Regions from separate parts of the Fictibacillus sp. S7 genome, predicted to be linked through region 3. Evidence: riboswitches for the same ligand, from Rfam matches in the RefSeq annotation. Region 3 holds a riboswitch; each other region holds the start of a gene.

Region 1 (2,205 bases), 2.1 Mb from region 3:
CGCAGCATTTCCCTGCAATAGACACCTTTTTTGTTCCTTTTTCTCGCGCCCGGTTGGCAAGTGCCGCTTCATATTGGGCCTGATATAGTGCAGGTCTGATATTATCGCTCATCCCTCCGTCTACTGCCACATAATGCCTGACCGAAGGAATATCCTTTTGTGAGCCGACCGAATAGATGGTGGTTCCTGCGTCACCAACGAGCGAACGGCCGGGTTCAATCCAGATTTCAGGTACTGAAACTGAATTTGAAGCAGATAGTCGTGTCACTTCACCGATCATCGCTTCAATGTATTCTTTGGGCTCGAGCGGTTCATCTGCCTCTGTATAACGAATCCCAAATCCACCACCAAGATTTAAAACTTTGGGAAAAAAGGACAATTCATTGTTCCATTTGGCAAGGTAATCATACAGTTTCTGAATGGCCAGAATGAAACCCGCTGTTTCAAAAATTTGCGAACCGATATGAAAATGAACCCCAAGAAGGGTAATTGCTTCTGAATCCAGTGCTTCAATCACTGCTTTTTCCGCCTGGCCATTCTGAAGGTCGAAACCAAACTTTGAATCTTCCTGTCCCGTTAGAATATATTCATGGGTATGAGCCTCGATACCAGGAGTGATTCTAAGAAGAATGGACGTTTGTGTATTCATTTTGTCACAGAGCTCATTAAGCATGCGCAGCTCATGAAAATTATCCACAACAAAGCATCCGATTCCGGACTTCAAGGCATATTGTAGCTCATCATAGCTTTTATTGTTGCCATGAAAATGGATGCGTTCTGCAGGAAATCCAGCAGCAAGAGCTGTATAAAGCTCTCCCCCGGAAACAACATCCAGGCTTAAGCCTTCCTCTGCCACCAGCTGGACCTGCGCAAGGCAGGAAAATGCTTTGCTCGCATAAGCCACTTGGGCTTTTATGCCTTGTTCCTCAAACGCTTTTTTAAACGACCTTGCGCGTTGCCTGATCAATTCCACATCGTAAATATAAAGCGGTGTTCCGTATTTTTGTGCCAGCTGAACCGTGTCCAGCCCGCCGATCGTCAAATGATTATCTTCATTAATCGAGCTTGTGCCATGTAAGTACATCATAATCTCCCCTTTTCTATCCTGCAGAGATTCTTTTCCGACGAAAAAAACAAAGACAGCCCATGTATAAGGTACACTGGCTGTCTACTACCGTACCCCCATTTGCCGGAATAGTTCTCCACTGCAAGCATTGCAGTGACAGTCCGCTGTCTGTTCGGCAGCGGCCCAGCATGAGAATGGATGGATCATTCCCACACTTCGGCAAATTGGCCTTTAAAATGATTTCATCATGTCCATTCACTCCATCATCCTACTCATCCGCTTTGCGCCTCTACCCCATTATTTATAAATGAGGCATATCCAATTGTTATGAACAAATTTATCACAAATTTTGATAATCGGCAACACTTCTTAAGAAGTTGGCTGCTTTTTGCTGTTTTGCGGATGAACGATGCTCGGCCGGACTTTCGATAGAGGCACAGCGAGCCGGATCATGATCTGCACAAACGCCTTGGCGTTGAATGGGATAAAAGGCCACAGATAGGGCGTATTTAAATTTTTCACAAAAGCAAGATACAGAAGCAGCAGAGTGGCGCCTACGACAAGCCCGGGCACATGGAAGATGGCCGTTAGCACCAGAAGGACGAGCCGGAGCATTTTGTTGGCAACACTGAGTTCATAGCTTGGGGTAGAAAACCCTCCGATCGCTGAGACTGATACATATAATATGACTTCCGGAACAAACAGTCCCACATCGATGGCGATCTGGCCAATGAGCACCGCTGCGATCAAGCCCATCGCCGTCGAAAGCGGGCTGGGGGTATGTATCGCGGCTACTCGCAGGATTTCAATCCCGATTTCCGCAAAGACAATTTGCAGGAACAAAGGGATATTCGTCGTTTTGTTTGGTCCGATAAAATCGATATTCGATGGCAGCAGTCCTTCCTGTGTAGCATAAAGGTACCAGAGCGGCAGGAGGAGAAGCGAGGCAATGATGCCGGTAAACCGGACCCAGCGGATAAAAGCCCCGACCATCGGCGTCTGACGGAATTCCTCTGCATGCTGTACATGGTGAAAATAGGTTGTCGGTGTAATGATAACACTTGGGCTCGTATCGGTGATTACGAGAACATGGCCTTCCATTAAATGCTGGGCCGCAACATCCGGCCGTTCGGTATACC
Region 2 (2,205 bases), 2.5 Mb from region 3:
ATCATATCCTGCTGCCCAACTACAGTGGATACTTTGATCTCTGAGGTACTTACCATTTTGATCATAATATTCTGATCAGATAAAGCCTTAAACATTTGTGCCGCGACACCAGGATTGGAGATCATCCCTGAGCCGACAATAGAAACCTTCGCCAGTCCATCTTCGTGGAGAATTTGGCTGAAACCAAGCTGTCCTTTGTTCTGCTCCAAAAGCTGGACCGTCTCATCAAAAATGGCACTGTCAATGGAGAAGGAAATGTTGGTTTTTTCCTGCTTGTTTACACTTTGAATAATAATATCAACATTAATGTTATTGTCCGCGAGCAAAGAAAATACAGACGAAAGTGTATTCAATCCGTTCGGGAGATTCTCAATTGTGATTTTGGTAACATTGCCTTCAAAAGCCAGTCCTCTTACCACTAGATTGTTTTCCATTTCTGCTTCCTCCTCAACGATTGTTCCACGTTCCTCTTCCATACTTGAACGAACTTCAAGCTTTACTCCGTAATTCTTGGCAAATTCAACAGCTCTTGGATGCAGGACCCCTGCCCCCAAATTGGCCAGCTCAAGCATTTCATCATAAGAAATGGCAGCCAGTTTCCGCGCATGCTTCACAACCCTGGGATCGGTGGTAAACACACCGGTCACATCCGTATAAATTTCGCACTTGTCCGCACGAAGGGCTGCAGCTATAGCAACAGCTGTTGTGTCCGAGCCTCCCCGACCTAGAGTCGTAATCCTTTGCGACGCTGTCCACCCTTGAAATCCGGCAACGACTGCTATTTTCCCTTCATTTAAGAGCGTTTCGATTCTTTTCGTATCAATGTCCAATATTCTCGCATTGCCATGAAGGCTCTCCGTTTGGATACCCGCCTGCCATCCGGTGAGAGATTCCGCCGGGTGACCGGCCTCCTCAAGAGCCATGGCTAACAATGATATGGTAATTTGTTCACCTGTGGTGAGCAGCATGTCCATTTCCCGTTTGGATGGTTTGCTTGTGATTTCTCCTGCCAGCTTTACCAAATCGTCGGTTGTCTTGCCCATGGCAGAAACAACCGCAATCACCTGATTTCCTTCATTTGCTGCCTGAATAATCCGTCTGGCCGCATTCCTGATTTTTTCGGGAGTACCTACACTTGTCCCTCCGAATTTTTGAACGATTAACGCCACAATGGTCCATCCTTTCTCATCCGCAAAAAGTTGTTATGCTAAAAAGACACCCAGATATGGCCAGCCAAGTCCTGGCTTCCACTTTTTCAACAGACTGTAAAACTGTTTATGAATACAAAAAAGCAGCAATAAGGAAAAGACCTTATTGCTGCTTGAATAGGCAACAGTAAGCCAGCATGTTTTCCCCTCATGTGAGATAGTCCTCCACACATCCTCCGGGCAAGGAATGTGTGACAGCCCTGCATTTATTCAATGCAGGTCCAGCCTTAAGAAAAAGGAAGTTTCCTAAAGCTTCGGCAAAAATCCCCTTTCAGCCACCGTCATAAGAGCTCCTTCTCTTCCGGTTGCCTACTATTGGTTTTTGCTCCTCTACCATCACTTCAAAAACTGAAGTATGGCGCTCTATTAAAATTTGTATTTAGTGTAGCAAAGCAGATTTTAAAAATCAACCCTTTTTTATGATGGATCCTTTTGCAGCGCCTGCATGATTTCTTCTGCTACCCCCATGGGGATGCCTGCTGCCCGGAAATCCTCCATAGTCGCCTCTTTCATCTTTTTTATGGATCCAAATTTTCTCAGCAGCAGTTTTTTTCTTTTTTCACCGACACCCGGGATATTATCAAGGCTGGAACGAAACATGCCCTTATCCCTGACCTGACGGTGGAACGTGATGGCAAAACGGTGCACCTCATCTTGTATGCGCTGCAGAAGATAAAACTCCTGGCTGTTTCTCGGCATTTCCATAATTTCCGGAGGGTCTCCCATTAACAATTGAGACGTGCGGTGTTTTTCATCCTTCGCTAATCCGCCCACCGGGATAAAGAGATTTAATTCATTTTCAAGAACATCCTGCGCTGCGGCAATCTGGCCTTTTCCGCCATCAATGATTATCAGATCCGGAAGCTGTCCATTTTCCTTCAGAATCCGTGAATACCTTCTCCGCACGACCTCTTTCATGGAAGCATAATCATCAGGACCGGTTACCGTTTTAATCTTGTATTTCCGGTACTCTTTTTTGTTTGGTTTACCATCCTCG
Region 3 (2,205 bases):
CATCTACATCGGTTACCAAAAAATTAAACAGCGGGTGCTTTGAAGGGCTGAAAATAAAATCCGGGTCAAACGCGTGGTCATCCAGGGTTAAGCCTGTTTCGCCCGTAACCGGGAGATTGTATACCGGAGATTCGACGTGCTCCGGCGTTGGGAGCCCAAGCAGTCTGCTGTACCATTCTGCGGCTTTTTTTTAAATCAGTAACGTGAATAAATACGTTATTTACTTTACATGAGACGGGGGACAGAACTCGATTCAATTTCAATCGCTCCTTTCACATGATTCTCCATTTATCTATTTGACAAGAGCACTGTAAATCCTTTATAGCAGGAGAGGTTCTATTCAACCATTCTTGTATTCACATATCCAAGCAGTATGATGAATCCAATGAGAACGACAGGCATTAAAACGGTGGCCTGCAGATTTTCAATAAAGGCATAGGCCACTAATACAAGACCGGTGATTAGGTCGTAGCCACCAATTTTGGCCAATTTGTCCTGATCCCTTACCCGTTTTTAGTTAAAGCCGGATAAAAGCCACGTTTGGCCCTGTTCCCAGTCAGAAGATTTGCCTCATCTATAGAAAAGGTTCAAACGTACATTAATGCTGCAAAAGAGACCTTGGAAACAAAAAACAGTTGAACAGTTAATGTTCGTGTTTTATAATAGCAACTAGCGTCAACTAACTGGATATTTCAAAAATCCTCATCAATCCGATGAGGTAGAGGTCGCGGCTTTTATTAGTAGGACGTACGAGATGCAGAAAGACATCATAGACTCCGTGTGAAAGGAAAAGCTGCCGAAATTCATGTTTATCTCTGGAAATATGAATTGGGGCTGTTTTCGAAAAGGAACAGCACTGTCACGCTCACATTACCGGTGAGTGGGATGCGCTATCTTACGGAAGGCATGATGCGGGTAGAATAGAACTGCCGTCAAACTGCGTTTTGGCGGCTTTTTTTATTTCCCACTCCTTCCAAAATGAAAAGGAGTTTTTTTATGCAAAACACAGCAAAGAATTCAACACCAGCGGCTTCAGGAGAACTACAGCGTAAACTGAAGTCCCGCCACTTAACGATGATCTCGCTGGGTGGAACCATCGGAACCGGCCTGTTTTTGGCGAGTGGAGGCTCGATCCATACGGCCGGACCCGGGGGCACGCTTTTATCCTTCGTAGTCATTGGCATCATGGTTTTCTTTTTGATGACAAGCCTGGCGGAAATGGCATCTTACATGCCGGTGGCAGGATCGTTCAGTACCTATGCCACAAAATTTGTGGATCCTTCCGTGGGATTTGCCCTGGGCTGGAATTATTGGTACAACTGGGCGATCACCATTGCGGCAGAGCTTGCAGCGGTTACGCTCATCATGAAGTTCTGGTTTCCTGATACGCCTTCCTATATTTGGAGTGCGTTGTTTTTAGCAATTATGTTCTTATTGAACTACTTATCCGTTAAAGGGTTTGGAGAGTCAGAATACTGGTTTTCTCTTATTAAAGTGGTTACGGTTATTATCTTTTTAATTCTCGGTACGCTTATGATTTTTGGAATTCTCGGCGGAGAAGCCATTGGCTTTAAAAACTTTACTATTGGTGATGCCCCGTTCAATGGCGGATTCTTTACTACGCTCGGCGTCTTTATGGCAGCAGGTTTTTCCTTTCAGGGAACGGAGTTGCTTGGTGTGGCAGCAGGGGAGACTGAAGATCCGAAGAAGAACATTCCAAAAGCAGTCAAGAGTGTGTTCTGGCGCATTCTTTTGTTCTATATTCTTGCGATACTAGTGATCAGCTTAATCATTCCTTATACGGACAGCAGGCTGGCAAGAAGTGAAATCACCGTGAGTCCGTTTACCCTGGTATTTGATAAAGCGGGAATCGCCTTTGCCGCATCTGTCATGAATGCGATCATTTTAACCGCTGTCCTTTCTGCAGGTAACTCTGGTATGTACGCATCGACCCGTATGCTGTGGGACCTGGCACGTGACGGAAAAGCTCCCAAGTTTCTGGCAAAGCTGGATTCTCGGGGTGTTCCTGTTCCTGCGCTGATCGTGACGGCTGCAGTTGGAGCAGTAGCATTTCTTGCTTCCTTATTTGGTGACGGAGCCATTTATACATGGCTGTTGAACGCCTCGGGGATGTCGGGCTTTATAGCCTGGCTTGGAATTGCGATCAGCCATTACCGCTTCCGAAAAGCCTATGTGGCACAAGGA

The links. Region 3 has a riboswitch for lysine ahead of DMO16_RS13300 (amino acid permease). Riboswitches for the same ligand answer to the same signal wherever they lie in the genome.
Region 1: linked by a shared signal. The riboswitch ahead of lysA (diaminopimelate decarboxylase) and the one ahead of DMO16_RS13300 (amino acid permease) in region 3 are both predicted to bind lysine.
Region 2: linked by a shared signal. The riboswitch ahead of DMO16_RS00260 (aspartate kinase) and the one ahead of DMO16_RS13300 (amino acid permease) in region 3 are both predicted to bind lysine.

Annotation. Positions count from the first base shown of each region.
Region 1 is NZ_QJKL01000001.1:519,283-521,487, reverse strand. Features, by position in the region: gene lysA (diaminopimelate decarboxylase) at 1-1,084, opposite strand, end outside; lysine riboswitch at 1,188-1,366, opposite strand; gene DMO16_RS02680 (spore germination protein) at 1,436-2,205, opposite strand, start outside.
Region 2 is NZ_QJKL01000001.1:53,086-55,290, reverse strand. Features, by position in the region: gene DMO16_RS00260 (aspartate kinase) at 1-1,169, opposite strand, end outside; lysine riboswitch at 1,359-1,549, opposite strand; gene uvrC (excinuclease ABC subunit UvrC) at 1,626-2,205, opposite strand, start outside.
Region 3 is NZ_QJKL01000001.1:2,579,764-2,581,968, reverse strand. Features, by position in the region: gene DMO16_RS13305 (VOC family protein) at 1-163, opposite strand, end outside; gene DMO16_RS24330 (hypothetical protein) at 337-489, opposite strand; lysine riboswitch at 712-901, shown strand; gene DMO16_RS13300 (amino acid permease) at 997-2,205, shown strand, end outside.